Regions from separate parts of the Streptomyces sp. NPDC001100 genome, predicted to be linked through region 1. Evidence: predicted binding sites of a transcription regulator. Region 1 holds the regulator's gene; each other region holds the start of a gene.
The links. The regulator HspR, encoded in region 1, represses chaperone genes until heat shock. The targets are predictions, from matches to a motif close to TTGAGNNNNNNNNNCTCAA.

Region 1 (10,384 bases):
ACCTGGTGTGCCGCAACAACCGGGTGTGGATGCGGACCACCCGCGGCGAGGTGCCCGTCCATGTCGTATACCGGCGCCTGGACGACGACTTCCTCGACCCGCTGCACTTCCGCCCCGACTCGGTGATCGGCTGCCCGGGCATCATGAACGCGGCCCAGGCCGGGAACGTCACACTCGCGAACGCGGTCGGCAACGGCATCGCGGACGACAAGCTCCTCTACACCTACGTCCCCGACCTCATCCGCTACTACCTCTCCGAGGAACCGATTCTCCCGAACGTGGAGTCCTTCCGCCCCGACGAGCCGGGCCAGTTGGAGGCGGTCCTCGACCAGATCGACCAGCTGGTCGTGAAACCGGTGGACGGCGCGGGCGGCCAGGGCATCGTCATCGGACCCAAGGCCGACGCGAAGACCCTCGAACGCACTCGCAAAGCCGTCGCCGCCGACCCGCGCGGCTGGATCGCCCAGCGCCCCGTCGCCCTGTCCACCTCCCCCACCCTCGCGGGTGAACGCATGGCACCCCGCCACATCGACCTGCGCCCGTTCGCCGTCAACGACGGCACCGACGTCTGGGTCCTGCCCGGCGGCCTCACCCGCGTCGCCCTCCAGGAGGGCAACCTGATCGTCAACTCCAGCCAGGGCGGCGGCTCCAAGGACACCTGGGTGCTCGCCGAGGGCCCCGCCGAACAGCCCGAGCCGCTCACCCCGGAGGGCACACCCCCCGAGGTGGCCCCCCGCCAGCTCGGTCCCGACGGCAACCCGACGGTCGTACAGGAAGGGGCGCAGCAGCAGTGAACGACGTGATCCTCTCCCGGATAGCCGAGGCCCTGACCTGGACGGGCCGTTACGTCGAGCGCGCCGACGCCACCGGGCGCATCCTCGACGCCTATCTGCACCGCCTGCTGGAGGACCCCTGGCGTGACGAGGACGTGGCCTGCCGGTCGCTGTACGCGATCCTCGGGGTCGACGCGGGCGGTGAACGCGTCGACATGCAGCAGGTGCTGGACCAGCTCGCCTTCGACGCCCGCTCGACGTGTTCCATCGAAGGCGCCCTGGGCGCGGCCCGGTTGAACGCCCGCAGCGCCCGCGAAGCCGTCTCCTCGGAGATGTGGGAGTGCCTCAACTCCACCTGGCACGCGCTCGCCGACCAGCGCCTCGCGGCCCGCCGTACCGGCCCCTACGCCTATCTCGAACTCGTGCGCAGACGCGCCGCGTTGTTCTTCGGCCTCGCCGACTCCACGATGAGCCGCGACGACAGCTGGCGTTTCGTCGTCCTCGGCCGCAGCCTGGAACGGGTGGACATGACCGTACGACTGCTGTCGGTACGGGTGTTGGACGCGGCGCACGCGCCCGACTGGCCGACGCTGCTGAGCGCCTCGGGCGCCGACGAGGCGTACGCGCGTGTCTACGGCGGCTTCGGCGACACCCCGCGCGTGGCCGAATTCCTGCTCCTGGACCGGGACTTCCCGCGCTCGGCACTGCACGCGCTGACGACGGCGGAGGAGTGTCTGACGGCACTCGGCCGCCAGCGCCAGGACCCCGCCCGCCGCCCCATCGGCCGGCTGCGCACCCGCCTCGAATACCTGGACTCGCACGCCCTGGAAGAACAACTCCCCGCCCTCCTCAAGGACTTGCAGCACGCCTGCATGGCCTCGGCGGAGGCCGTCGCGGAACTGTTCTTCCCGTACCAGGGGCCCGTCGAGTGGGCCCAGGAAGGAGCCTGAGATGACCCGTAGGCTTCGCATCCGCCACACCACCCGCGTGTCGTACGCCCAGGCGGCCGTCTCCTCCCACAACGAGGTGCGGATGACCCCGCTGACGCTCCCCGGCCAGACCACGCTGGACGCGCGCGTCACCGTCAACCCCACGACACCCACCTGGTCGTACTGGGACTACTGGGGCACCCAGGTCACCGGCTTCGACCTCATGGACCCCCACGCCGACCTCACGATCACCGCGTCGAGCCTGGTCGAGACGTCCCCGCCGGAGGCACTGGGCGCAGCGCCCAGCTGGGCGGAGGTCACCGAACGGACCACGAACTCACGCCTGTTGGAGTTCATCGGCCCCACCGTCCGTACGACCGTCCCGCCCAAGCTGCTGAAGAAGGCGCGCAAGGCGGCCGTAGGACTCGACCCGCACGAGACCGCTGTCGCCGTCTCCGCGCTCGTCGCCGACCGGGTGGCCTACCTCCCCGGTGTCACCGGAGTGAACACCTCCGCCGCCGAGGCCTGGGAGCAGGGCGCCGGCGTCTGCCAGGACATCGCGCACGTCACCATCGCCCTGCTGCGGGGCCTCGGCCTGCCCACCCGCTATGTCTCCGGCTACCTCCACCCGGAGCGCGAGGCCGAGTTGCACCGCCCGGTGGCCGGGCAGAGCCACGCCTGGATCGAGTACTGGGCGGGCGACTGGTGCGGCTACGACCCGACGAACCGGACCCGGCCCGACGAGTCCCATGTGGTGGTGGGGCGGGGGCGTGACTACGACGACGTGACCCCGCACAAGGGGATCTACCGGGGGGTGGCGGGCGGGCCGCCGGAGGTGACGGTGGAGTTCACGCGGGTGGCGTGACGGACGTCAAGTGTGCGGTGCCTGTTCCGACTTCGTGGAAATTCCCCCGGCCGGCGCCCCGAGTCACCACACTTGGGTGCACGGGGGAGGTGTGCCATGGAGGTACTGCTGGGACTGGCTCCGGACGGCGCCGCGGACCAGGAGGAGGCGGAACGGTTCGTGGGCCGGCTGCGGGCCGAGCTCCGCGGGCTCGACATCGACGCGCCGCGCGTGCACGCGTCGGCGTCCGGCGACGTGCCGCCCGAAGGGGCCAAGGCGGTCGACCCGGTGACCGTCGGGGCCGTGGTGCTGGCCCTGAGCGCCTCGGGCGGGGTCCTGCCCATGCTCGTCGAGACCCTGCGGGACTGGCTCGGCCGGCAGTCCGCCCGGCACCGCGTCTCGGTCACCATCGACGGCGACACCATCGAACTGGAGCGGGCGTCCGCCGACGAACGCCGGGAACTGGTCGAGGCGTTCGTCCGCCGGCACGGATCGGACGCCGAGTAGCCGTGGGGCGGAAACTGGCCCTCCTGATCGCCAACTACACCTACGAGGACGAGGGGTTGCGCGGGCTGACCGCGCCCGCGCACGACGCGGAAGCGCTCGCCGAGGTGCTGCGCGACCCGGACATCGCCGGGTTCGACGTCACCATCCTCGTCAACGAACCCCATCACCGCATCGGCGAGGCGCTCGGCGCGTTCTTCCACGGCCGCCGCCACGACGACCTCACCCTGCTGTACTTCACCGGCCACGGCCTCAAGGACGACGAGGGCCGGCTCCACCTCGCCGCGGCCAACACCCGCCGCGACAACCTCCTGTTCACCTCACTGCCCGCCGAACAGATCGACCGGGCCATGAGCGGCTGCATGTCCCGCCGCCAGGTGCTGATCCTCGACTGCTGCTACAGCGGCGCCTTCCCCGCGACCGCCCGGCTCACCAAGGGCGACGCCGACGTGCACACCCTGGAGCGGTTCCACGGCCGCGGCCGTACGGTGCTCACCGCCTCCGACGCCACCCAGTACTCCTTCGAGGGCGACCGGGTCAGCGGCAGCGCCCCGCAGTCCGTCTTCACCCGCCATCTGGTGCGGGGCCTGCGCGACGGCAGCGCCGACCTCGACGGCGACGGGGACATCACCCTCGACGAGCTGTACTCCTACGTCCACGACCGGGTCGTCGACGAGATGCCGCAGCAGCGGCCCAAGAAACAGGACGACGTCGAGGGCCGTATCGTCATCGCCCGGAACGTGAACTGGGCGCTGCCCGCGCAGATCCGGGTCGCGCTGGACAGTCCGATCGCCCTGGTACGGCTCGGCGCGGTGGAGCCGCTGGCCCATCTGCGCCGCTTCGGCAACGCGACGGTGCGCCGGCGCGCGGAGGAGGAACTCCGGCGCCTGACGGAGGACGACAGCCGGAGTGTGTCGGGGGCGGCCGCGTCGCATCTCCAGACCGCTGGGCCTGTCGTCGGGGCCCCGGTGCCGGCACCGGTCCCGGTCGCGGCTCCAACACCCGCCCCCGCACGGCCCGTTCGGGCCCGCCCGGCGTCCGGCACCGAGTTGTGGAGCTTCCAGACCGACAACTGCGTGCGGTCCACGCCGACCGTGGTGCGCGGGGTGCTGTCGCTACGCGGGGTGGTGTATGTGGGCGGCGACGGCGGCTCACTGCACTCTCTGGAGGCGGACACCGGGGAGCGGAGGTGGAGCCGCGCGCTCAACGCCGGGCCCGTGCGGTCGACGCCAGCGGTCCTCGGCGATCTCGTGTACACCACTGCGGGCCGGATGCTGTACGCGACCGACGCGGTAACCGGAGAGGGGCGCTGGGACTTCGGCGAGAGGAGGGGCGATGTGTCCGCGACAGTGGGAGTCCTCACCGACCGGGTGTGTGTCAGCAACAGCGGCTCCTTGTTCGTGCTCGACGCCGAAACAGGAACAAAGCGCTGGAACTTCACCGTGGGCATGACGCCGCATCGATGGGTGGTGATGGACGGTCGGCTGGCGATCGTCGGCAACACGGGCAGCCACGTGTACGCCCTCGACGTCGTCGGCCAACGGAGGACGTGGGGCACCCGCGTCGCCGACGGCCCCGTCTCCGGCGCATCCGCACTGTCCGACGGAGTCCTTTACGTCGGCAACCAGCGCGGCGAACTGCACGCCCTCGACACCTCGAACGGGCAGCGGAAGTGGCGCCACGACACCGGAAGCGCCATCCAGGCCGCCCCCACGGTCGACAACGGCACGGTCTACGTCGGCAACGACGACGAGCGCCTGTACGCCCTCGACGCGGCCACCGGCACGGTCAAGTGGCGCTTCACGGCCATGGCCCCCGTCCGCACCACCCCGGCCGTCACCCACGCCACCGTCTACTTCGGCAGCGACGACGGCAACGTCTACGCCGTGGACACCGACACCGGCCGGGAGCGCTGGCGCTTCCCGACCGGCGGGCCCGTCGTCTCCTCGCCCGTCGTCGCCCACGGAGTGCTCTACGTGGGCAGCGACGACACCCGGCTCTACGCCGTCAGGGCCGCCGACTGAACCCGTCCTGCCTCGGCCCTACTTCAGCCCGTCCGCCGCGCAAGCCGACTTGTACTTGCTGGTGCAGATGTCGGAGATCTTGTAGATCCCGTCCGCGACCACCGTCGTCTTGATGTTGTCCTTCGTCAGCGCGACCACGGACACCAGCTGCGAGGGGATCTTCTTGTTCGTGGGGCTGTCCACCGAGTCACGGGTGAGGGCGTCGAACTCGATGTCCTTGCCCTGGACCTTGGCGACCGCGATCTTCGCGGCGGCCTCGGCCAGGTCGGGGTACGGCTTGTAGACGCTCATGTACTGCTCGCCGGTCACGATCCGCTGCACGGCGGTGAGCTCGGCGTCCTGGCCGGTGATGGGCGGCATCTTCGTCACGCCCGCGTTCTGCAGGGCCTTGATGATGCCGCCGGCCATGGCGTCGTTGGCGGAGTACACCGCGGCGATGTTGTCCTTGCCGAGCTTGTCGATCGCCTCGGTCATCTCCTTCTGGGCCACGTCCGGGTCCCACTTGTCGGTGTTGTAGCTCGCGGCGACCGTCACCTTGCCCTGCAGCTCGGACAGCGCCCCCGCCTTGAACACCCCGGCGTTGGGGTCGGTCGGCGAGCCGTTGATCATGACGACCTTGTCGGAGCTGTCCACGTTGCTGCCCAGCGCCTCGACCAGGGAGCGGCCCTGCACCTCGCCGACCAGTTCGCCGTCGAAGGAGACGTACGCGTCGATCGGCCCCTCGGCCAGGCGGTCGTAGGCGATGACCGGGATACCGGCGGCCTTGGCCTTCTTCACCATGCTCAGGATGAGATGCGAGTCGACGGCGTCGAGCACGATGACGTCGACCTTCTCGTCGATCATCTTCTGCATCTGCTTGTCCTGGACGCTCGCGACACCGCCGGCGTTCTGGTACTCGGCCTTGCCCTTCTTGTCGGTGAGTTCACTCACCGTGGACTTGATGATCGGGTAGTCGAACTCCGCGTACCGCGTGTTCGTCTTCTCCGGCATCAGGACGCCCACCGTGATGTCGTTGCCCTTGGCCGGGGTGGCGTCCGAGCTGCTCCCCGACGAGTTGAGCACGCCACAGGCGGCCAGGGGCAGGGCCAGCGAGGACGCGGCCACGGATATGGCGATACGACGCATTGGTGAGCTCACTTCTGGTGCCGTCCGGACGTGGGTGCAGCGTTGCAACCCAGGAGACTGAAAAGCCAACGCGGCTGCGGCCACCGGCGTCAAGCGGAACTACTTAACGAGATGGCAACACCACGTTCCGTTTGGATGTGGAGACCTTGCGGAATCCCATCCAAACGCTCTTTACCGACCCTCCACCCAACGGGAGTTCAGGAAAGGGCAAAGATCGCCACAACCGTGCAGGGGCCCGGAGGCGGGTGAGCCTCCGGGCCCCTGCACGGTTGTCGGCGCGTCAGTCCGAGGACTGCCGCTTCGGCCGCCACACCACCAGCGCGCTGGTCTGCTGGACCTCCTGGTACGGGACCAGGTCACGGCGGTAGGAGGCGTGCACGGCGGCCTCGCGCTGCTGGATCGCCGCCGCCGCTCCGTCGACCGCCGCCTGGAGTTCGGCGACGCGCTGCTGGAGCGCCACGACCTGGTTCTCCAGCTCGATGATGCGCTTGATGCCGGCCAGGTTGATGCCCTCGGTCTGCGACAACTGCTGGACGGTGCGCAGCAGTTCGATGTCGCGGGCCGAGTAGCGCCGGCCGCGCCCGGCCGTGCGGTCCGGGGAGACCAGGCCGAGGCGGTCGTACTGGCGCAGCGTCTGCGGGTGCAGACCGGAGAGCTGGGCCGCCACCGAGATGACGTAGACCGGGGTCTCCTCGGTCAGCTCGTACGGGTTGCGTCGACGGCCGTCCATCTCTCTCATGCTCCCTTCGCGGCCTGGAACAGCTCCGCCCGCGGGTCCTCGCCCGCGGTCGCCTCTCTGTACGCCTCAAGTGCGTCACGAGCATTCCCCGTGACGTCCTTGGGAACACTCACCTCGACGGTCACGAGGAGATCGCCCCGGGTGCCGTCCTTGCGGAAGGCGCCCTTCCCGCGGGCCCGCATCGTACGGCCGTTGGGTGTGCCCGGCGGCAGCTTCAGCGTCACCGGCGGCCCGCCCAGGGTGGGCACCCTGACCTCGCCGCCCAGTGCCGCCTCGGCGAACGTCACCGGGACCGTCACCGTCAGGTTGTCGTCCTTGCGGCCGAACACCGGATGCGCGTCGACGTGCACCATGACGTACAAGTCGCCCGCGGGACCGCCCCGTTCACCCGGTGCGCCCTTGCCGCGCAGCCGGATGCGCTGGCCGTCCGTGACCCCCGCGGGGATCCGGACCTGCATGGTCCGCGAGGACTTGGCGCGTCCGCTGCCCTTGCACTCGGCGCACGGGTGCTCGGCGATCAGGCCCCGGCCCTTGCAGTCCGGGCACGGGTCCGTGAGCGAGAAGCCGCCGCCGGAGCCGCGCGCCACCTGGCCGGTGCCGACGCAGGTCGGGCACACGCGCGGTGTGCCGTTCTTGTCGCCGGTGCCCGAACAGGCCTTGCAGGGCTGCTGCGAGGACATCCGCAGCGGCACCGTGGCCCCTTCGATGGCCTCCGTGAAGCTGAGCGTGACCTCGGACTCGATGTCCTGGCCGCGCCTTGGCTGGGTCCGGGTCGTGCCCGCGCCGCCCCGGTTGAACAAGCCGCCGAACACGTCCCCGATCCCGCCGCCGAATCCGCCGGCACCCCCGGCGCCGCCGCCCTGGGCGCCACCTCCGAAGAGGTCGCCCAGGTCGAAGTTGAAGTTGCCGGCGCCCGCGCCGCCCGGCCCCGGGCGGAAGCCGCCGTTGCCGAACAGCGCGCGGGCGTCGTCGTACTCCTTGCGCTTCTTGGGGTCACCGAGGATGTCGTTGGCCTCGGAGATCTCCTTGAAGCGCTCCTCGGCCTTGGCGTTGCCCTTGTTGGCGTCCGGGTGGAACTCGCGGGCGAGCTTGCGGTACGCCTTCTTGATCTCGGCCTCGGTGGCGTCCTTGGGCACGCCGAGGACCTTGTAGTAGTCCTTCTCGATGAAGTCCTTGGTGCTCATCCTCGACGTCCCTCCTTCCGCCCGGTGTCTGCCCGCCCGGTGTGTGCGTCAGCCCTCCTCAGGGCCGTTGTCCTTCTCGTCGCCGGCCTCGGACTCGTCCTCGGCCTTGACCGCCTGCGCGCCGGGCTGCGGTTCGGCCACGGCCACCCGCGCGGGGCGGATGGTGCGCTCGCCGATGCGATACCCGGGCTGCAGGATCGCCACGCAGGTCGTCTCGGTGACGTCCGGCGCGTACGAGTGCATCAGGGCCTCGTGGATGGTCGGGTCGAAGGGCTCGCCCTCCTTGCCGAACTGCTGCAGTCCCATCTTCGCGGCGACGGTCTCCAACGACTCCGCCACGGACTTGAAACCGCCGACGAGTTCCCCGTGTTCCCGCGCGCGGCCGATGTCGTCGAGGGTGGGCATCAGCTCGGTCAGGAGGTTCGCGACGGCGATCTCCTTGACCGTGACCCGGTCCCGCTCGACCCGGCGGCGGTAGTTCTGGAACTCGGCCTGGAGCCGCTGGAGGTCCGCCGTGCGCTCTTCGAGCGCCTTGCGCACCTGGTCCAACTGGGCCGTCAGACCGGCGATCTGTGCACTTGATGCGTCCCCGGCCGGGGCCGCCCCCTCTCCCGTGGAGGAGGAGGCGGCGGCCTGCGGCTCGGCGTCGTCGGGGGTGGCGCCGGAGGGGACGTCGGGCTTCTCTTCGAAGCCCGGGGTCTCCTCCGTCACGCGGCACCGTCCTTGCGCTCGTCGTCCACGATCTCGGCGTCCACCACGTCGTCGTCCGCCTTGGGCGCCTCGGCACCCGGGGCGTCACCGCCCGCGGCCTGGGAGGCCTGGGCGTCGGCGTACATGGCCTGGCCGACCTTCTGCGAGACCGCGGCGACCTTCTCGGTGGCGGTGCGGATCTCGGCGGTGTCCTCGCCCTTGAGCGCGGCCTTCAGCTCCTCGACGGCGGCCTCGACCTCGGTCTTGACCTCGCCGGGGACCTTGTCCTCGTTGTCCTTGAGGAACTTCTCCGTCTGGTAGACGAGCTGCTCGCCCTGGTTGCGGGACTCGGCGGCCTCGCGGCGGCGGTGGTCCTCGTCCGCGTACTGCTCGGCCTCCTGGCGCATGCGGTCGACCTCGTCCTTCGGCAGCGAGGAGCCGCCGGTGACGGTCATCTTCTGCTCCTTGCCCGTGCCGAGGTCCTTCGCGGTCACGTGCATGATGCCGTTGGCGTCGATGTCGAAGGAGACCTCGATCTGCGGGACACCGCGCGGGGCCGGCGGCAGACCGGTCAGCTCGAACATCCCGAGCTTCTTGTTGTACGCCGCGATCTCGCGCTCGCCCTGGTAGACCTGGATCTGCACGGAGGGCTGGTTGTCCTCGGCGGTGGTGAAGATCTCGGACCGCTTGGTCGGGATCGTCGTGTTCCGCTCGATCAGCTTGGTCATGATGCCGCCCTTGGTCTCGATACCGAGGGACAGCGGGGTGACGTCGAGGAGCAGGACGTCCTTGACCTCGCCCTTGAGGACACCGGCCTGGAGGGACGCGCCGATGGCGACGACCTCGTCCGGGTTGACGCCCTTGTTGGCGTCCTTGCCACCGGTCAGCTCGCGCACCAGCTCGGCGACGGCGGGCATACGGGTGGAGCCACCGACGAGGACGACGTGGTCGATCTCGTTGATGGAGATGCCGGCGTCCTTGATGACGTTGTGGAACGGCGTCTTGCAGCGCTCCAGCAGGTCGGCCGTCAGCTGCTGGAACTGGGCGCGGGTGAGCTTCTCGTCCAGGTGCAGCGGGCCCTCGGCGGACGCCGTGATGTAGGGCAGGTTGATCGAGGTCTCGGTGGAGCTGGACAGCTCGATCTTGGCCTTCTCGGCGGCCTCGCGCAGACGCTGGAGGGCCATCTTGTCCTTGCCCAGGTCCACGCCGTGGCCCGCGGCGAACTGCTTCACCAGGTAGTCGACGACCCGCTGGTCCCAGTCGTCACCACCGAGGTGGTTGTCGCCGTTGGTGGCCTTCACCTCGACGACGCCGTCACCGATCTCCAGGAGGGACACGTCGAAGGTGCCGCCGCCGAGGTCGAAGACGAGGATCGTCTGGTCGTCCTTGTCGAGCCCGTACGCCAGCGCGGCGGCCGTCGGCTCGTTCACGATGCGCAGGACGTTCAGGCCCGCGATCTCGCCGGCCTCCTTCGTCGCCTGGCGCTCGGAGTCGTTGAAGTAGGCCGGGACGGTGATGACCGCGTCCGTGACCTTCTCGCCCAGGTAGGCCTCGGCGTCACGCTTCAGCTTC
Region 2 (10,384 bases), on a different contig from region 1:
TCCAGCCGGACCAGTTCCATCCGGTCGAGCAGCGCCTCCGGGATGGCTTCGAGCACGTTGGCCGTCGCCAGGAACACCACATCGCTCAGGTCGAGTTCGACCTCCAGGTAGTGGTCCCGGAAGGTGTGGTTCTGCGCGGGGTCGAGGACCTCCAGCAGCGCCGCGGCCGGGTCGCCCCGGTAGTCGGACCCCACCTTGTCGATCTCGTCGAGCAGGACCACCGGGTTCATGGACCCGGCCTCCTTGATCGCGCGGACGATACGGCCGGGCAGCGCACCGACGTACGTACGCCGGTGACCGCGGATCTCCGCCTCGTCCCGTACACCGCCGAGCGCGACCCGCACGAACTTCCGTCCCATCGCGTGCGCGACGGACTCGCCGAGCGAGGTCTTGCCGACACCGGGCGGACCGACGAGGGCCAGTACGGCACCGCCGCGCCGCCCGCCGACGACACCCAGCCCGCGCTCGCTGCGGCGCTTGCGTACGGCGAGGTACTCGGTGATGCGTGCCTTCACGTCCTCAAGACCGGCGTGCTCGGCGTCCAGGATCGCCTTGGCGCCCCGGATGTCGTACTCGTCCTCGGTCCGCTCGTTCCACGGCAGTTCGAGAACGGTGTCCAGCCAGGTGCGGATCCACGAGCCCTCGGGCGACTGGTCGGAGGACCGCTCCAGCTTGTCGACCTCCTTGAGGGCGGCCTCGCGGACCTTCTCGGGAAGATCGGCGGCCTCGACCCGCGCGCGGTAGTCGTCGGACTCCTCGCCGTCCTTGGCCGAGTCGCCGTTCAGCTCGCGCAGCTCCTTGCGGACGGCTTCGAGCTGACGGCGGAGCAGGAACTCGCGCTGCTGCTTGTCGACGCCTTCCTGCACGTCCTTGGCGATGGTCTCGGCGACATCCTGCTCGGCGAGGTGGTCGCGCAGGTGCTGGGTGGCGAGCTTCAGCCGGGCCACCGGGTCGGCGGTCTCAAGAAGCTCGATCTTCTGTTCAGTGGTCAGGAAAGGCGAGTAACCGGAATTGTCGGCAAGCGTGGACACATCATCAATGGCCTGCACGCGGTCGACGACCTGCCAGGCCCCCCGCTTGCGCAGCCACGCGGTGGCCAGCGCCTTGTACTCCTTCACCAGCTCGGAAACGGAGCCGGGCAAAGGCTCGGGCAGGCTCTCGTCGAGCGCGGTGCCCTCGACCCAGAGCGCGGCACCGGGGCCGGTCGTACCGGCGCCGATCTTCACGCGGCTGCGGCCGCGGATCAGCGCACCCGGGTCGCCGTCGGCCAGCCGGCCGACCTGCTCGACGGTGCCCAGCACACCCGTGCTCGCGTATGTCCCGTCGATGCGTGGCACCAGCAGGACCTTGGGCTTTCCGGGCTCGGACCGGGCGGCGGCCTGGGCGGCCTCCACGGCGGCGCGTACATCGGTGTCGTTCAGGTCCAGCGGAACCACCATTCCGGGCAGCACGACCTCGTCGTCGAGCGGCAGCACGGGCAGGGTGAGCGGTGTGGACGTCGAAGCCATGATCTCCCCTTAGGCAGTCAAGTTGAGCTATGCCGACTCAATGCTTGGGCGCCTTCGATTGTTCCCCACCGGTTGTTCGCCGTGAGCGATCAGAGGGAGGGGGCCGGCCTCTGTGCAGGTCAACGCGGAAACGGGGCGGGGGCTTCCCGGGAGCACGTGGATCATCTCTGCGCTCGCGACCATCCGCGAGACCCTGGGGTGCACCCTTCACCCGGCGCTCGATTCACCCGGCGCTCGATTCACCCGGCGCTCGATGTCTTCGCGGAGCGGTACGAGGAGCTCCGCCGTGATCGCCCGGACGACTTCGGTCCGAGCCGGGACGAGTACGGCCGAGGCTTCTACTCCTGATCCGGCCGACTCGGCCGGATCGGGCCTGGCCCGACGCATGGGGATGCTCGCCGCCCACGGAGGACGAGCTGCGAAAGCATGACACCTGCGGTGAAAGTGTCACGCTTTCGCGGAGAGGGTCCCCCTCCGGCAGGGGTCGGCGACCACCCATGCCGCCGCACGGTTGAGGGCGAGCCCCGGCCCCCGCAACGCCATTCATAGGCAACTGCCGCAAACTGCAGGCGGATTCACAGCCGAGCAGATGCGCGATACGGGGACATCCACGCATACGGGGGACGGCATGGACAGAGATCAGGAGCGGCGCGGGCCCGGCAGGCGTGCGGTCGTGGCGGGGGCCGCGGTGGTCGTCACGGCCGCGGCGACCCCGGCCGTCCTCGACGCGACAGAGGGCGACGGGCACGCCTCACCCGCCGAACCGGCCACCCCCGTAAGGAACTTCGCCTCCCCCACTCCCCGCACCCGCGCCCGCGGCGACGACCGCCCCAACATCCTCCTCGTCGTCACGGACGACCAGCCCAAGGACACCGAATGGGCGACCCCGCAGACCGTCGACTGGCTCGGGGACCACGGCGTCACCTTCGAGCGGGCGCACGCCAACACCCCGCTGTGCGCGCCCTCCCGTGCCTCGATCATGTCGGGCCGCTACGCGCACAACCACGGTGTCCTGGACACCCGCCACCCCTACCACCTGGACCAACACACCACGGTGCAGCGGCAGTTGCACGACTCCGGTTACCGCACGGGCCTGTTCGGCAAGTACCTGAACTACTGGCACACCGGCGACAACCCGCCCCACTTCGACGAGTGGCTGCTCCAGGAACCGGTGGCGTACTACAACGGCCACTACAACGACGGCGGGACCGTCCGGAACATCCCCGGCTACAACACCACCGTCATCAAGAACCGCGCCCTCGCCTTCCTGGAGAGCTCCCGCACGGACCGGCGACCGTGGTTCGCCTACGTCGCCACGCGCAGCGCCCACGAGTTCAACATCCCGGAGAAGAAGTACGCCCGCGCCCGCGTCCCCGAGTGGCCGGGGCGGCCGTCCGTCTTCGAGACCGACAAGGCCGACAAGCCGGCGTTCCTGCGCAGGGCCGGGCACGGTCTGGCCGCCGGACAGGCCCTGCGCGCCCGCCAGTTGAGGACCCTGCTGTCGGTGGACGACGCGATGCGCGACTTCCGCGACCAGCTGCGCGCGCTCGGCCAGTTGGAGAACACGCTCGTGCTGTACACCAGCGACCACGGGCTGTGCTGGGGCGACCACGGCTGGCTGCGCAAGTCGGTGCCGTACCGGCCGAGTCTGGAGGTGCCGTTCCAGCTGTCGTGGCCGGCCCGAGGGCTGGACAGGGGCACCTCGGACGACCGCCTCACCGGTCACGTCGACCTCGCGCCCACCCTCCTCGACGCGGCCGGCATCACCCCGGACACGCCGCACGACGGCCACTCGCTCCTCGGCACCGGCGACCGGGACCACCTGCTCGCCGAGTGGTGGTGGAACCGGCAGGACAAGGAGCCCATCCACACCTGGGCGACGTACATCGGGAAGTCGGAGCAGTACACGGAGTACTACCGCAGCCGTCTCGACAACAACGGCCGCCCCACGGACGGCGACGGCAAGGTGCTCTTCCGCGAGTACTACGACCTGCGCGCCGACCCCTACCAGCTCACCAACAGGCTGCACGGGGCAACCCCCGCGCAGGAAGCGCGACTTGGCATCCCGGCGCTGGCGAAGGGGCTGAACTCGGCCAGGCGGGCAGGGAGTTAGACCCGGCCGACCTCGACCCGGTCCGTCCCCGCCACCTCGACCCAAGCCAACCGGACCATCCGCCCGTCCCGCTGCCGGCGCCGTATCAGCGGCCAGGTCACGACGCCTATCGTGAGCGAGATCAGGTGGCCCCAGTTGGTCATCGGGTCGGTGAACGCGATCAGGTCGGTGACCAGGGTCCAGCCGAACAGGGCGAGCAGCGGCAGTCCGAGCCAGGGCCTGAGCAGACCCGCCAGGGCTCCCGTGCTCGCGGCGACGCCGAAGCTGATGCCGTAGTCGAGGCGGTGCAGCGAGGTGTCGGGCAGGTGCCCGGCCAACACGGCCAGCCCCACCGTGCCCTCGGTCGCGAGCGTGGCCAGGATGTGCCCGGTCAGGAACACCCCGGCGGCCCGCATCCCGCCGATCCGCCGCTCCAGCGCGGTCAGCACCAGCAGGAAGAGGATCGCGTACGGCGACATCACCCCGCCGACGATCCACAGCGCACTGGCGACCAGCACCAGGAACGGGTCGCGGACGAGGTGGGTGACATCGGTGCTGGAGGCCTGGTGCAGCTGGTTCACCAGGGCGGGAGAGGCGTACTGCGCGATGAGCGAGGTGACGACGAGCAGCATCCCGTAACCGAAGGTGAACGGCGTCCCGGTGGGCGTGGGCAGCAGCCGCCAGGGGCGGAGCAGGCGCAGCAGGCCGGGGACGCGCGGTGCGCGGGGAACGGCAGGGGTGGACGCCGAGACGGAGACCGCCGGCCGGCTCAACCCCCAGGCCGTTTCCGCCACTTCGCGCTGTCTTGGCATGGCGTCCAGCAGAGAGGAGTCCTCCCCGGCCGAAGGCACGCCCGGGGGCGTGGCGGAGACCTGGGTATCGGCCGTCGCGGTCCGTTCCACCGTGAGGGGCTCCTTCCGTTTCAGCCCACCCTTCGCCGTCCCACCTGTCGCTGTCTATGACCGACGCCACGCGAGAGCCGATTCACAGCAACCTCCAAGGCTTCTCACGCGTCCACAAGGGGCCGATCCCGCCGCCCGTTCCGGTGAAACTGCCAAAATGGAGCGCATGACCACCGCGTACGACACTCCCGTTGTCCTGGACCGTCGCGAGGGCCCCTACGGCGAGGTGGTGCTGCGCCGGCACGGGGAGTTGCTGCAGATCATCGCCAACGGGTGCTTCCTGATGGACACCTCGGACGGGCGCTCGGAGCGGCTGCTGGTCGACGCCGCGTACGCCGCGCTCGACGGGCGGCCCCAACCGGACGTGCTGATCGGCGGGTTGGGCGTGGGTTTCTCGCTCGCGCACGCCGCCGCCGACCCCCGCTGGGGCCGGATCACGGTCGTGGAGCGGGAGCCCGCGATCGTCGAATGGCACCGCTCCGGACCGCTGTCCGAGCTCTCCGCGGCCGCTCTCGCCGACCCTCGCACGGACATTCTGAAAACGGATCTGGTCGCATTCGTCAATGAGACATGCGCCACTTTCGACGCGCTCTGCCTCGACATCGACAACGGGCCCGACTGGACCGTCACCGACAGCAACGAAAACCTCTACTCACCGGCCGGACTCGCAAGCTGCACAAGGGTGTTGAGGCCTGGCGGGGTGCTCGCGGTGTGGTCGGCGCAGCCCTCTCCGGAATTTGAGCGAACACTATGGAATGCCGGGTTCCAACAGGTGCGTACCGAAGAGATCCCCGTTGCCCGAGGAGTTCCCGACGTGGTGCACCTCGCCGTACGACCTGGATAGCAAAGGGGTTGCCGCTGCCCGTACCCTGCTTGCCTGACGCAGATCATTCAAGCGTCAAGCGCAGTCATGGGATCACCCCACTGGTTCCGGAAAGCACACTTCAGGGGCGGGCGATGGAGCAGACACACACCTCCCACAACGGTACGGCCACGGCCACGCCGGGCGCGCAGCGCCGGGTGCTCGTGGTCGAGGACGATGCGACGATCGTCGACGCCATCGCGGCCCGTTTGCGCGCCGAGGGATTTCTCGTACAGACCGCGGGCGACGGGCCCTCGGCCGTCGACACCGCCGAGGCCTGGCAGCCCGATCTGCTGATCCTCGACATCATGCTGCCCGGCTTCGACGGCCTGGAGGTCTGCCGCCGGGTGCAGGCCGCCCGTCCGGTGCCGGTGCTGATGCTCACCGCGCGCGACGACGAGACCGACATGCTGGTCGGGCTGGGCGTCGGTGCCGACGACTACATGACCAAGCCGTTCTCCATGCGGGAGCTGGCCGCGCGGGTGCACGTCCTGCTGCGCCGCGTGGAGCGTGCCGTGGTGGCCGCCTCCACCCCGCGTTCGGGCATCCTGCGCCTGGGCGAACTGGAGATCGACCACGCGCAGCGCCGGGTACGGGTGCGCAGCGAGGACGTGCATCTCACGCCCACCGAGTTCGACCTGCTGGTCTGCCTGGCGAACACCCCGCGTGCCGTGCTCTCCCGCGAGCAGCTGCTCGCCGAGGTCTGGGACTGGGCGGACGCCTCCGGCACCCGTACCGTCGACAGCCACATCAAGGCACTGCGCCGGAAGATCGGCGCCGAGCGGATCCGCACGGTGCACGGCGTCGGCTACGCACTGGAGACACCAACGCCATGAACGAAGGGCCGACGTCACGGAGGAGCCCCGGGGAGCCCTGGGGCGGCGTACGCCCGTTCTCGATCAAGACCAAACTGGGCGCGCTGGTCGTCATCTCGGTGCTCATCACCACCGGGCTGATGATGATCGCCATGCGCACGGCGACGGAGCTGCGCTTCATCACGGTCTTCTCGATGATCGCCACGCTGCTGATAACGCAGTTCGTGGCCCATTCGCTCACCGCGCCGCTGGACGAGATGAACACGGTGGCCCGGTCCATCTCGCGGGGCGACTACACGCGCCGGGTGCGTGAGAACCGCCGCGACGAACTGGGCGACCTGGCCGAGACGATCAACGTCATGGCCGACGAGCTGGAGGCCCAGGAGCGCCAGCGCAAGGAACTCGTCGCGAACGTCTCGCACGAGCTGCGCACCCCCATCGCGGGCCTGCGCGCCGTACTGGAGAACGTCGTCGACGGCGTCTCGGCCGCCGACCCGGAGACCATGCGCACGGCGCTGAAGCAGACCGAGCGCCTGGGCCGTCTCGTCGAGACGCTGCTCGACCTCTCCCGCCTGGACAACGGCGTCGTACCGCTGAAGACGCGCCGCTTCGAGGTGTGGCCGTACCTCTCGGGCGTGCTCAAGGAGGCCAACATGGTCGCCTCCGCACGCGCCGGCATCGCCTCCGGCTCGGGCAGCCACACCCGCACGGACGTCCATCTGCACCTGGACGTGTCCCCGCCGGAGCTGACCGCGCTCGCGGACCCCGAGCGCATCCACCAGGTCGTGGCCAACCTCATCGACAACGCGGTGAAGCACAGCCCGGCGCACGGGCGCGTGACGGTCAAGGCGCGGCGCGGGGCGCTGCCGGAGTCGCTGGAGCTGGAGGTCCTGGACGAGGGGCCCGGCATCCCGCAGGCGGAGTGGGCGCACATCTTCGAGCGGTTCAACCGGGGAGCGGTGAGCGCGCCCCACGGACCCGGCAGCGACGGCGGTACGGGCCTCGGCCTGGCGATCGCCCGCTGGGCGGTGGACCTGCACGGCGGCCGGATCGGCGTGGCCGAATCCGACCGTGGCTGCAGGATTATCGTCACTCTTCCGGGACTGTCATCCGTGCCAAGTTGACGTAAAGTTCGACCCGGAGCCCCAAGATCCACGGCGGTCCGCGCTGACGGACACGTGTGATCAGGCACAGGCCCGCGCCCTTCGTGCGCCCGGCCCGCACCAAGACACCCCCTCTGTAGCGGAACCACGCTTGTTTCCCGCCATTTCAGCCCCCGAAACACACTTTCCGGTGTGACTTACACGACGATGGACCGGCCCGACCTGACCTTGGCCGTCATGGGGGCGTAGCCTTAATTCCCGCTGTCCATCACCTTGTGAAGCGGAAGAGGGCGGTTGCCGCCGTGTCGTCACAGTCCCCCAGTAACTCGACCATCTCGACCGAGTCCGACCAAGCCGCGGGTAAGAATCCCGCGGCGGCGTTCGGTCCCAACGAGTGGCTCGTCGACGAGATCTATCAGCAGTACCTCCAGGATCCGAACTCGGTCGACCGAGCCTGGTGGGACTTCTTCGCCGACTACAAGCCGGGCGCGGCTGCCGCCCCGACCTCGACTTCGGCGGGTACTGCGGCCGCGGGGGCCGCAGGGACCTCCACTCCCCCGGCCGCACCCGTAGCCCCGGCCCCGGCCGCTCCTGCCGCACCCGCGGCTCCGGCGGTCCCCGCGCCGGCGCCCGCAGCCGCCGCTCCGGCCCCGGCCCCCGCGGCCGCCCCGGTTCCTGTGAAGGCGGCGGCTCCGGCCGCGCAGCCGAAGAAGGCCGAGCCCGCGACCGAGGCCCCAGCCGGCCCCGAATACGTGACGCTGCGCGGCCCCGCCGCCGCGGTCGCGAAGAACATGAACGCCTCGATCGAGGTGCCCACGGCAACTTCGGTGCGCGCGGTCCCGGTCAAGCTGCTCTTCGACAACCGCATCGTCATCAACAACCACCTGAAGCGGGCCCGGGGCGGGAAGATCTCCTTCACCCACCTCATCGGCTACGCGATGGTGCAGGCCATCAAGGCCATGCCGTCGATGAACTACTCCTTCCAGGAGAAGGACGGCAAGCCGACCCTGGTCAAGCCGGAGCACATCAACTTCGGTCTCGCCATCGACCTGGTGAAGCCCAACGGCGACCGCCAGCTCGTCGTCGCCGGCATCAAGAAGGCCGAGACGCTGAACTTCTTCGAGTTCTGGCAGGCCTACGAGGACATCGTCCGCCGCGCCCGCGACGGCAAGCTGACGATGGACGACTTCACCGGTGTCACGGTCTCCCTGACCAACCCCGGCGGCCTCGGCACGGTCCACTCGGTCCCGCGTCTGATGCCCGGTCAGTCGGTCATCATGGGCGTCGGCTCGATGGACTACCCCGCGGAGTTCCAGGGCACGTCCCAGGACACCCTGAACAAGCTCGGCATCTCGAAGGTCATGACGCTCACGTCGACCTACGACCACCGGGTCATCCAGGGCGCCGCCTCCGGCGAGTTCCTGCGGATCGTCGCGAACCTCCTGCTCGGCGAGAGCGGCTTCTACGACGAGATCTTCGAGTCGCTGCGCATCCCGTACGAGCCGGTCCGCTGGCTCAAGGACATCGACGCCTCGCACGACGACGACGTCACGAAGGCCGCCCGCGTCTTCGAGCTGATCCACTCCTACCGGGTCCGCGGCCACGTCATGGCCGACACCGACCCGCTGGAGTACCGCCAGCGCAAGCACCCCGACCTGGACATCACCGAGCACGGCCTCACCCTGTGGGACCTGGAGCGGGAGTTCGCGGTCGGCGGCTTCGCCGGCAAGTCCCTGATGAAGCTGCGCGACATCCTCGGCGTGCTGCGCGACTCGTACTGCCGCACCACCGGCATCGAGTTCATGCACATCCAGGACCCGAAGCAGCGCAAGTGGATCCAGGACCGCATCGAGCGCTCGCACTCCAAGCCGGAGCGCGAGGAGCAGCTGCGCATCCTGCGCCGCCTGAACGCGGCGGAGGCCTTCGAGACCTTCCTGCAGACGAAGTACGTCGGCCAGAAGCGCTTCTCGCTCGAAGGCGGCGAGTCGGTCATCCCGCTGCTGGACGCGGTCATCGACAGCGCGGCCGAGTCGCGCCTCGACGAGGTCGTCATCGGCATGGCCCACCGAGGCCGCCTGAACGTGCTCGCGAACATCGTCGGCAAGTCGTACGCCCAGATCTTCCGCGAGTTCGAGGGCAACCTCGACCCGAAGTCGATGCACGGCTCCGGCGACGTGAAGTACCACCTGGGCGCCCAGGGCACCTTCACCGGCCTGGACGGCGAGCAGATCAAGGTCACCCTCGCGGCGAACCCGTCCCACCTGGAGACGGTCGACCCGATCATCGAGGGCATCGTCCGCGCCCGCCAGGACATCATCAACAAGGGCGGCACGGACTTCACGGTCCTCCCGCTGGCCCTGCACGGTGACGCGGCCTTCGCGGGCCAGGGCGTGGTGGCGGAAACGCTCAACATGTCGCAGCTCCGCGGCTACCGCACCGGCGGCACGATCCACATCGTCATCAACAACCAGGTCGGCTTCACGGCGGCGCCCGAGTCGTCGCGTTCCTCGATGTACGCCACGGACGTGGCTCGCATGATCGAGGCCCCGATCTTCCACGTGAACGGCGACGACCCGGAGGCCGTGGTCCGCGTGGCCCGCCTGGCCTTCGAGTTCCGCCAGGCGTTCAACAAGGACGTGGTGATCGACCTCATCTGCTACCGCCGCCGCGGTCACAACGAGTCGGACAACCCGGCCTTCACCCAGCCCCTGATGTACGACCTGATCGACAAGAAGCGCTCGGTGCGCAAGCTCTACACCGAGTCCTTGATCGGTCGCGGCGACATCACGCTGGAAGAGGCGGAACAGGCCCTCCAGGACTACCAGGGCCAGCTGGAGAAGGTCTTCACGGAGGTCCGCGAGGCGACGGCCCAGCCCGGCGTCGCCCCGATGTCGGACCCGCAGGCCGAGTTCCCGGTGGCGGTCAACACCGCGATCTCCACGGAGGTCGTCAAGCGGATCGCCGAGTCCCAGGTCAACATCCCGGACAACTTCCACGTCCACCCGCGCCTGCTGCCCCAGCTGCAGCGCCGGGCGACGATGGTCGAGGACGGGACGATCGACTGGGGCATGGGCGAGACGCTCGCGATCGGTTCGCTGCTGC
Region 3 (10,384 bases), on a different contig from region 1:
GGGCGACACGGGCTACGGCCACTGGTTCTCGCGTATCGGCCGCCGCTATCCGGGAATCGACCTGGCCCTGCTGCCCATCGGGGCCTACGACCCGCGCTGGTGGCTGAGCGACGTCCACTGCGATCCGGAGGAGGCGGTGCGGGCGGCCCAGGACTTGGGCGCGCGCCGGATGGCCCCGATGCACTGGGGCACGTTCGTCCTGTCGGCGGAGCCGGTGCTGGAGCCGCTGACGCGGGTCAGGGCGGCTTGGGAGAAAGCCGAGTTGGCCCGAGAAGACCTGTGGGATCTACCGGTGGGCTCTTCAAGAGTCCTGGGATGAGGTGCTTTTGGGGGCGCGGGGAACTGCGTGACCAGCCCCCACCGGCCCGCACCCCGCAACGAACCCTCACCCGGCAGCCCGAACCCGCTTCCAGACACCGGGCGCCGCGCTGATCACCACGGTCAGCGCGACCGCCGCCACCACACCCTCCCAAGGCTCGGGGAACAGGGAGCCCCCGAGGATGCCGATCAGCTGGTACGTCACGGCCCAGGCCAGACACGCGGGCGCGTTGCCGCGGGCGAACCGGCGGATCGGCCACTCGGCCAGCAGACAGGCCAGCATCACCGGGATGCGGCCGGCCGGCACCATTCGGGACAGGATCAGCACCGTCACCCCGTGGTCGGCCAGCTTCTTCTGGGCCTGCTCAAGACGGTCCTCCGGAGCCCGCGCGCGGAGCGCCTCCAGCCAGCGCGAGCCGTTCTTCGACCCCATCCCGCGCCGCCCCAGCCAGTACAGCGTGATGTCCCCGAGGAACGCGGCCAGCGAGGCCGTCACGAACACCAGCGCCAGCGCGAACGGCGCCGTCTGGTGGAACGCGACCACGGCCGCCGAACTCACCAGCGCCCCCGTCGGGATCACCGGCACCAGCGCCCCGAACAGCACCAGCAGGAACAACGTCGGGTAGCCGATGGCCTGTTGAGTGGACTCGGGCGAGGTCGTCGTGGTCGCGGACAGCGCGTCCGCGAGCCAGCTCACCGGGCGACCTGCGGACGTACGCTCTCGCCGTGCCCGAGCCGGTGCACGGCCACAGCGGGCGCCACTTGGGCCGCGATCCGCACGAACTCGTCGCCCGGCGTGTGGAATTCGTGCGGGCGCACCGCGTCCATCCCGATCGGCCAGTACGTGCCGTAGTGCACCGGCACCGCACTGCGCGGCGCGAGCCGCACCAGCGCCTGGGCCGCGCGCCCCGCGTCCAGATGCCCCTCGCCGAGATAGGGTCCCCAGCCGCCGACCGGCAGCAGCGCCACGTCGACCGGCCCGACCTCCTTGGCCATGTCGTCGAACAGCCCGGTGTCCCCGGCGAAGTAGGTGCGCGCCTCGCCCTCGACGACGTAGCCCAGCGCGGGGGAGCGGTGCGGACCGACGGGCAGCCGCCGCCCGTCGTGCCGCGCGGGTACGGCCCGTACCACCAGGTCACCGACCATCGTCCGGTCGCCCGGGGACACCTCGTCGATCCGCAGCTGCCGGAGCCGGCGCAACCCGGGCACCGCGCGGAGTGCGCCCCGGGGCACGAGCAGGCGCGTGCCCGGGGCGAGGGCGGCGAGCGAGGGAAGGTGCAGGTGGTCGGCGTGCAGATGGGAGACGAGCGCCAGGTCCGCGCGGTGGGCCCCGGGCGGCGGCACCGCGCCCCGGCGGCGTCGTAGGTGCGCGAGCCGGCGGGCGAACAGGGGGTCGGTGAGGACGCGTATGTCCGAGTCCTCGATCGTGCAGGTGGCGTGACCCCACCAGGTGATCTCCACCGGCACCTTCTTTGCCTCCTTCGCGCGACTCCCCCGAAGCCTACGGGCAGGAGTAGGGTCGGCGGCGAAACCCGGAGGTGAGGGGGACGCCATGGGACAGGTACGCGGTGCCTCCGGTATGCCCTCGCGGGTCAGGGTCACGGCGATCGCCAGCCTGACACCGCTGGAGGAACTGGACGAGGACCCCTTCCTGGTCGACTCGCGCAGCCAGCACGCCATGTGCGCGCGCTGGGCCGCCGACCACGGCTATGTGATCGCCCGCGAACTCCTGGTGCGTAAACTGCGCCCTGACCACTGCGCCCTGTGGGACGGCGTCCGCCCCGGCCTCGACCTGTTCGTCGCCCCCAGCCGCCGGGTCCTGGAGAGCGCGCTGTCCTCCGTGGAGGAGTTCACCGACGAGTGCGCGCGCCGCGGGGTGCGGATCGAGACGGTGGGCAGCGCGGAACCCTCCTACGACGCCCAGGCCAAGGCCCGCGTCCACCGGCGGCTGTCGATGCCCACGGCCGGCTACGACGGCCGCTGACCCAGGGGTCCCCGCGTCCCGTATGACAGGCTGGGGACAGGCCCGCCAGGTCGACGGGCCCGGGACGTGAGGTGTACGGGGCGTGGGCGGAGGGCGTTGGCGGCGGCTCGCCAGTCAGGTCGGGCGGAGCATCGCGGTGTGGGCCGTCTCCACGGTCACCATGCTGGTGCTCGCCGGGATCCTGCCGGACTTCCAGCTCCAGTCCGCGGACGGCGACAGCGCCACCCGGATCGCGGTCACGGCCGCGCTCGGCGCCGGTGCCTTCGGTGTGCTGTCGGCCCTGGTCTGGCCGCTGCTGGTACGCCTGTTGCTGCTGGTGCCCGCACTCGTCCTCGGCCTCCTGGTCTTCGTCCTCAACGGGTCGCTGCTGCTGATCGCCCTGCGCATCAATCCGGACGGCGGCCTGCGCGGCCAGGTCGCCCCCGAGACCGCCGTGGTCGTCGCCGCCGTGATGTCCGCCGTGGCTTCGGCGACCGGCGGTGCCCTGGCCGTCCGCGACGACGACGCCTACCGCCGCCGCCTCTACCGCCTCGCCGACCGCCGCCGCAGAGCCCTCCCGCCCGGCCCCTCCTCGCCCGGCACCGTCTTCCTCCAGCTCGACGGCGTCGGCCACGACGTCCTGCTCGACGCGATGGAGAAGGGGCTGATGCCCACGGTCGCGCGGCTCCTCGGCGGCCCCCGCCCCACCCACCGCCTCACCCCCTGGCGCACCGACTGGTCCAGCCAGACCGGCGCCAGCCAGCTCGGCATCCTGCACGGCTCCAACCACGACATCCCCGCGTTCCGCTGGTACGAGAAGGACACCGGCGAGGTGATGGTCTGCAACCGCCCGACCAGCGCCGCCGAGCTCCAGCGCCGCGCCATCGAGCACACCGGTGACGGCGGCCTCCTCACCGTGGACGGTGCCAGCCGCGGCAACCTGTTCAGCGGCGGCGCCGACGAACAGGCCCTCGTGCTGTCCATCGCGATCCGCCGCCGGGGCCGGGAGAACCGTTCCCGCGCGGGCTACTTCGCCTACTTCTCCGACCCCGCCAACGCCGTCCGCACCGCGATGTCCTTCGTCGCCGAGGTCGGCCGCGAGATCGGCCAGTCCACCCGCTCCCGCCTCACCAGGCAGCGCCCCCGCGTCAAGCGCGGCGGCCTCTACCCCCTCGTCCGCGCCTTCGCGACCGTCGTGGAACGGGACGTCGTCGTCGCCGCGGTCATGGGCGACATGCTGGCCGGCCGCACCGCCGTCTACGCCGACCTCGTGGCCTACGACGAGGTCGCCCACCACTCGGGACCGCACAGCCGCGACGCCGCCAAGGTCCTCCAACGCCTGGACCGTTCCATCGCGTTGATCGAGAACGTCGCCGAGCACGCCCCGCGGCCGTACCGCATCGTCGTCCTCTCCGACCACGGCCAGAGCCCCGGCGAAACCTTCCAGGGCCGCTACGGCCTCACCCTCGGCGACCTCGTGCGCGCGGGCTGCGGGCTGCCCGTGCCGCGCCGGGCCCGCCGCACCCACAGCGGCGCCGAGGCCCGCGCCGCCGTCCGCGCGGCGCTGCGCAGGCCCGCCAAGGACGGCGACGAGCGGCAGGTCCACTCCGGTCGGCACTCGGAGCCGATCGTGCTGGCCTCCGGCAACCTGGGCCTGGTCTCCTTCCCGGACGTGCCGCACCGCATGACCAAGGAGGAGATCGACGCCCGCCACCCGGCACTCCTCACCACCCTCGCCAACCACCCCGGTGTCGGCTTCGTCCTGGTGCGCAGCGCGGAGCACGGCGGAGTCGTCCTCGGCGCGCACGGCGCGGAGCTGCCGGTGGCCGAACTCGACGACAAACAGGACCCGTTGGCGGACTTCGGCCCCGGCGTCGCGGACGCCGTCCGGCGCACCCACTCCTTCCCGCACACCGCCGACATCATGGTCAACTCCTGGTACGACCCGGCCGAGGGCGAAGTCCTTGCCTTCGAGGAGCAGATCGGCTCGCACGGCGGCCTCGGCGGCTGCCAGGGCAGGCCGTTCCTGCTGTCGCCGCGCACCCTCTCCGCACCGGTCGAGGACGGCGAGGACCTCGTCGGCGCCGAGCACGTGCACCGCGTACTGCGGCGCTGGCTGCGGGAGTTGAACGGCCCCCAGGTGCCGCTGGCGGCGGGGCCGGAGGAGCGGGTCGCCTGAAAATGGGCTGCGGCGGGCGGTTCGTGAGCACACACTGTTCGAGTCTCCCCACCCCGAACCTCCTTCAGGAGCCGCTGCCTTGCAGGCTGCCGTCACCGTCACTCCCGCCCGGATCCCCGAACTGCTGCTGGGTCTCGCGACCGTCCGCCCCGTCTTCCTCTGGGGCGCGCCCGGCATCGGAAAGTCCTCCCTGGTAAGGGAGTTCGCCCAGTCGCTGGGACTGGAGTGCGTCAGCCTGCTGGGCACCCAGCTCGCACCCGAGGACCTGATCGGCGTACCGCAGATCCGTGACGGACGGTCGGTGTTCTGCCCGCCGGAGGCCATCGCGCGCGACGAGCCGTACTGCCTGTTCCTGGACGAACTCAACGCGGCCACACCGGATGTGCAGAAGGCGTTCTACTCGCTGATCCTGGACCGCCGCATCGGCACCTACGAACTCCCCAAGGGCTCCATCGTGATCGGCGCCGGCAACCGCGCGACCGACAACGCGCTGGCCCGCCCGATCGCCTCCGCGCTGGTCAACCGGCTCACCCACGTCCACCTGGAGGCGTCCCCGAAGGACTGGCTCACGTGGGCCGCAGCCAACGGCATCCACCCGTGGATCCTCGACCACCTCACCGACCGCCCCGATCACCTGTGGTCCAAGCCGCCGAAGACCGAGGAGCCCTTCTCCACGCCCCGCTCCTGGCACATGCTCTCCGACGCGCTCGGCTCCTTCGGGCCCGACCTCGACGAGGACACCCTCAAGGTCGTCGCGCACGGCACCCTGACGCCCGCGCACGCGGTCGCGTTCTGCGGCTACGTCAAGATCGTTCGCAGCCGCTTCGGCATCGAGGCCGTCCTCAAGGGCGACGCCCGCTGGCCCGGCCGCACCGAGGACCGCGACCTCCTCTACTACCTCGCCGAGTCCTTCCGGGGCCGCCTCATCAAGGAACTCCCCGCCAGCAAGGACCACTTGTCGGCGAACGGCCGGCAGACCGCGTACCGCGCCAAGTCCCTCCTCGTCCAACTCGCCGAGATCTCCGTCGAGGTGGCCCAGAGCGTCATCGCCTCGGACGACGACGGCAACCCGGTCCTCCCGGCCTGGTTCCTGGTGGAGGCGGCCCGGGACATGCCCCGGCTGGTGGAGGCACGCCGGTGACACACGTACCTGGACTGGCGTTGCGGGCACCGGAGTTCGGCGCCGCACAGATGCCGGAGGCCGGCCCGTGAGCCGCACCCGCAAGAAGGACCCCGAGAAGAAGAAGCCCGACCCGGCGACCGAGGCCTTCACCGCCGGGCTGAAGCTCGTGTGGGCCAACCCCGCGCTCGCCGCGATCGACTTCGAGCTGTGCCGGGAGGAGGACTGCCGGGCCGCGCCCCGCGACGGACTCGTGCTCGTCAACTCCAACGGGTATCTCCACGCGCACCCCACCCGCCTCGCCGAACCCGCCGAATGGGCCTGGGCGATCGCGCACGCGCTCATCCATCTCGGCTTCGGCCACGTCCCCGGCGCCAACGGCGAGCGCGAACAGCCCGACCGCTTCGACCTCGCCGCCCGCTGCGTCGTCGTCAACCGCTTCCTGCTCACCTTCCCCATCGGCCGCACCCCCGAGGACCTGCCCGCCGCCTACCCCTCGGGCGACGAGGAACAACTCGCCGCCCGCTGGCGCCGCGACGGCATCCCGGCCGCCTACGAACACTGCGGTACGGCAGGCGGCGCCCCCGACCAGCGGCTCGTACCGTGGCAGGGCTGGCCCGGGAACCCCGTCGACTGGCAGATCGCCTTCGCCGGCGCCCTCACCCGCACCATGTCCGTCGCCATGGACCTCGCCGGCGGCCGCCGCGACTCGATGTACGGCGGCCCCACCCGGCTGCAGCCCTGGGAACGCGCCCTGAGCTGGTTCGTCTCCCACTACCCGCTGCTCGGCGGCATCGCGGCCGGGATCACCCTCGTCGCCGACGCCGAACTCGCCCGCGCCCACGGCATCTCGGTCGCCGCCGTCGACACCGAGGCCGCCGAGATCTACATCAACCCGCTGCGCCAGTTCGACGCCGAGGAATGGCGGTTCGTCCTCGCCCACGAGATGCTGCACGCCGCCCTGCGCCACGGCGACCGCTGCGGCACCCGCGACCCGTTCCTCTTCAACGTCGCCGCCGACTACGTCGTCAACGGCTGGCTGCGCGAGATGGACATCGGCACGATGCCCGAAGGCCTGCTGTACGACCCGGAGTTGAAGGACCTCTCCGCCGAGGAGGTCTACGACCGCATCACCGCCGACCTGCGCCGCACCCGCCGCCTGGCCACCCTGCGCGGCAAGGGCACCGGCGACATCCTCGGCGGGCCGCTCGGCAGCGCCCGCGACTACGTCGACCTCGACGAGTTCTACCGGCGCGGCCTCGCCCGCGGCCTGGACCTGCACCAGCAGCACGAACGCGGCTTCCTGCCCGGCGGGTTGGTCGAGGAGATCCGCGCCCTCAGCCACCCGCCCCTGCCCTGGGACGCCCAACTCGCCCGCTGGTTCGACGAGTTCGTGCCCAGACCGGAACCCGTACGGTCGTACGCCCGTCCCTCGCGCCGCCAGTCCTCCACCCCCGACATCCCGCGCGCCGGCCACTATTTCCCGCCCGAGGAGGTCGCCCGCTGCACCTTCGGCGTCGTCCTCGACACCTCCGGCTCCATGAACCACAGCCTCCTCGGCAAGGCACTGGGCGCGATCGCCTCGTACGCCGAGGCCCGTGACGTACCGGCCGCCCGGGTCGTGTTCTGCGACGCGGCCCCGCACGACGCGGGCTACGTGCCGGTCACCGACATCGCCGGCCGGGTGCGTGTGCACGGGCGCGGCGGGACCGTACTGCAGCCCGGAATCGACCTGTTGCACCGCGCCGACGACTTCCCGCCGGCGGCGCCCGTCCTCGTCATCACCGACGGCTGGTGCGACGTACTGAGGGTGCGGCGCGAGCACGCCTATCTGATTCCGCAAGGTGCTCGCCTGCCGTTCACCCCCCGTGGACCGGTCTTCCGGGTGCGCTGAACCTGAATGTGATCGGATGGCTCCGAACGACATCCGCTTCGAAAGGAATCACCGTGGCAACCACGCGCACCGCACACACCGTCTGGGAAGGCGAACTCATCAAGGGCAGCGGCGAGGTCACCTTCGACTCGTCAGGCATCGGTGTGCAGCCGGTGACGTGGGCGTCGCGCGCCGAGCAGGCCAACGGCAAGACCAGCCCCGAGGAACTGATCGCCGCCGCCCACTCCAGCTGCTTCTCCATGGCGCTGTCGCACGGCCTCACCGGCGCGGGCACCCCGCCCACCCGCCTGGAGACCAAGGCCGACGTCACCTTCCAGCCCGGCGAGGGCATCACCGGCATCCACCTCACCGTCCGTGGCGAGGTCCCCGGCCTGGACGCGGCCGGCTTCGCGGCCGCCGCCGAGGACGCCAAGAAGAACTGCCCGGTCAGCCAGGCGCTCGCGGGTACGACGATCACGCTGACGGTCGAATCCGCCTGACCCCGGCCCCCCTCGCGCACCTCGATGCCGCACCCGGAAAACGGGTGCGGCATTGACTTTCCGCCACTCAAGTTTTGTGCTGGAGATCGGGCAGCGCCTGGCGGAAGGGGACGGCTATGGGACGAGCGGTCGGGATCGATCTGGGGACCACGAACTCGGTGGTCGCGGTGCTGGAGGGCGGGGAGGCGACGGTCGTCGCCAACGCCGAGGGAGCGAGGACCACACCCTCGGTGGTGGCCTTCGCCAAGAACGGCGAGGTATTGGTCGGCGAGGTCGCCAAACGGCAGGCCGTGACCAACATCGAGCGCACCGCGCGCTCGGTGAAGCGCCACATGGGCAACACCGACTGGCGCTTCCCGGACACGGGCGCCATCGACGGAACGCGGTACCGCGCCCAGGAGCTGTCCGCGCGCGTGCTGCAGAAACTGAAGCGGGACACGGAGGCCTATCTCGGCGAGGACGTCACCGACGCGGTGATCACCGTCCCCGCCTACTTCGACGACTCCCAGCGCCAGGCGACCAAGGAGGCCGGCGAGATCGCGGGCCTCAAGGTCCTGCGGATCATCAACGAACCGACCGCCGCCGCCCTCGCCTACGGCCTCGACCGCGGCGAGGAACAGACCGTCCTCGTCTTCGACCTCGGCGGCGGCACCTTCGACGTCTCCCTCCTGGAGATCGGCGACGGCGTCATCGAGGTCAAGGCCACCAACGGCGACACCCACCTCGGCGGCGACGACTGGGACCAGCGGGTCATGGAGTACCTGGTCAAGAAGTTCCAGGGCCAGTACGGCATCGACCTCGGCAAGGACAAGATGGCGCTCCAGCGGCTGCGCGAGGGCGCGGAGAAGGCGAAGATCGAACTCTCCTCGGCCGCCGAGACGACGATCAACCTGCCCTACATCACCGCCTCCGCCGACGGCCCGCTGCACCTCGACGAGAAGCTGACCCGCGCCCAGTTCCAGGAACTCACCGCCGATCTCCTCGACCGCTGCAAGACCCCCTTCCACCAGGCGGTCAAGGACGCCGGCGTCAAACTCTCCGCCGTCGACCACGTCATCCTCGTCGGCGGCTCGACCCGGATGCCCGCCGTCACCGACCTCGTCAAGGAACTCACCGGCAAGGACCCGCACAAGGGCGTCAACCCCGACGAGGTCGTGGCCGTCGGCGCCGCCCTCCAGGCCGGAGTCATCCGCGGCGACGTCAAGGACGTCCTGCTCCTCGACGTCACCCCGCTGTCCCTGGGCATCGAGACCAAGGGCGGCATCATGACCAAGCTCATCGAACGCAACACGACCATCCCGACCCGGCGTTCGGAGATCTTCACCACCGCCACCGACAACCAGCCCTCGGTCGGCATCCAGGTCTACCAGGGCGAACGCGAAATCGCCGCGTACAACAAGAAGTTGGGCGTCTTCGACCTCACCGGCCTGCCGCCCGCCCCGCGCGGTGTCCCGCAGATCGAGGTCGCCTTCGACATCGACGCCAACGGAATCATGCACGTCTCGGCCAAGGACCTGGCGACCGGCCGCGAACAGAAGATGACCGTCACCGGCGGCTCCGCGCTCCCCAAGGACGACATCGACCGCATGATGCGCGACGCCGAACAGTACGCGGACGAGGACCGCAGGCGCCGCGAGGCCGCCGAGACCCGCAACCAGGCCGAACAACTCGTCTACCAGACCGAGAAGTTCGTCCGCGAGAACGAGGAACGCATCCCGGCCGACACCCGGTCCGAGGTCGCGGCGGCGGCCACCCAGGTCAAGACCCTCCTGGAAGGCGAGTCCGACACCGCGGAGCTGCGCACCGCCGTCGAGAACCTCGCCACCGTCAGCCAGCGCATGGGCCAGGCGATGTACGCCCAGGCCGGCCAGCAGTCCCCGACGGAGCAGACGGGGCAGACGGAGACCCCCACGGAACACACCTCACCCCAGGAGGAGGAAGGCGTCGTGGACGCGGAGATCGTCGACGACGAACGAGAGGCGAAGGGCGGCGCGGCGTAGACGCTCCGCCGGAGGAGCAGCCCGGGCCGTCGCTCGCCTGCGGCATCGTCGTGGCCGGTCGCGCAGTTCCCCGCGCCCCTTCGGGGCGCTGCTCAGAGGTCCGTCTTCTCCCATTCCTGCCGCTCCGGCCGCGGCAGGGTGACGCACACGGCGTCCAGGACGGAGGCGTACGGCGTACCGAAGTCGGCCAGCCGGGCACGGAGTCGATCCAGCGCGGTGCGGTACTCGGTGAGCAGGTCGAGGTTGCCGGTGCGGGACGTGAACTCCAGGACCGCGGGCAGGAAGTCGGGCAGCTCCACACCGGTGAACTCCAGCCCGTGGGCGCGGTACAGCTCCCGGAAGCCGACCAGGGACATACCGTGCCCACGGCTGTCGCCGCCGTGCCACCGGCTCAGGTGCAGGCTGTGCCGGTTCTCGGAGCCGAAGACCTC

Region 2: lon (endopeptidase La) is a predicted target of HspR. The motif match lies at 1,531-1,549, and genes of this name have one in related genera.
Region 3: dnaK (molecular chaperone DnaK) is a predicted target of HspR. The motif match lies at 8,006-8,024, and genes of this name have one in related genera.

The regions. Positions count from the first base shown of each region.
Region 1 is NZ_JBSFKO010000008.1:13,573-23,956, reverse strand. It holds gene ACWDEW_RS13545 (circularly permuted type 2 ATP-grasp protein) at 1-794, shown strand, start outside; gene ACWDEW_RS13540 (alpha-E domain-containing protein) at 791-1,723, shown strand; gene ACWDEW_RS13535 (transglutaminase family protein) at 1,725-2,567, shown strand; gene ACWDEW_RS13530 (effector-associated constant component EACC1) at 2,664-3,053, shown strand; gene ACWDEW_RS13525 (caspase, EACC1-associated type) at 3,056-5,074, shown strand; gene ACWDEW_RS13520 (sugar ABC transporter substrate-binding protein) at 5,093-6,199, opposite strand; gene ACWDEW_RS13515 (heat shock protein transcriptional repressor HspR) at 6,480-6,929, opposite strand; gene dnaJ (molecular chaperone DnaJ) at 6,935-8,122, opposite strand; gene grpE (nucleotide exchange factor GrpE) at 8,171-8,833, opposite strand; gene dnaK (molecular chaperone DnaK) at 8,830-10,384, opposite strand, start outside.
Region 2 is NZ_JBSFKO010000021.1:1,110-11,493, reverse strand. It holds gene lon (endopeptidase La) at 1-1,508, opposite strand, end outside; gene ACWDEW_RS28005 (sulfatase family protein) at 2,137-3,621, shown strand; gene ACWDEW_RS28000 (rhomboid-like protein) at 3,618-4,502, opposite strand; gene ACWDEW_RS27995 (spermine/spermidine synthase domain-containing protein) at 4,669-5,346, shown strand; gene ACWDEW_RS27990 (response regulator transcription factor) at 5,460-6,200, shown strand; gene ACWDEW_RS27985 (sensor histidine kinase) at 6,197-7,303, shown strand; gene ACWDEW_RS27980 (multifunctional oxoglutarate decarboxylase/oxoglutarate dehydrogenase thiamine pyrophosphate-binding subunit/dihydrolipoyllysine-residue succinyltransferase subunit) at 7,585-10,384, shown strand, end outside.
Region 3 is NZ_JBSFKO010000001.1:347,446-357,829, forward strand. It holds gene ACWDEW_RS01585 (MBL fold metallo-hydrolase) at 1-319, shown strand, start outside; gene ACWDEW_RS01590 (DedA family protein) at 386-1,015, opposite strand; gene ACWDEW_RS01595 (MBL fold metallo-hydrolase) at 1,012-1,785, opposite strand; gene ACWDEW_RS01600 (hypothetical protein) at 1,871-2,302, shown strand; gene ACWDEW_RS01605 (alkaline phosphatase family protein) at 2,385-4,460, shown strand; gene ACWDEW_RS01610 (ATP-binding protein) at 4,540-5,601, shown strand; gene ACWDEW_RS01615 (vWA domain-containing protein) at 5,669-7,474, shown strand; gene ACWDEW_RS01620 (OsmC family peroxiredoxin) at 7,528-7,953, shown strand; gene dnaK (molecular chaperone DnaK) at 8,070-9,953, shown strand; gene narJ (nitrate reductase molybdenum cofactor assembly chaperone) at 10,046-10,384, opposite strand, start outside.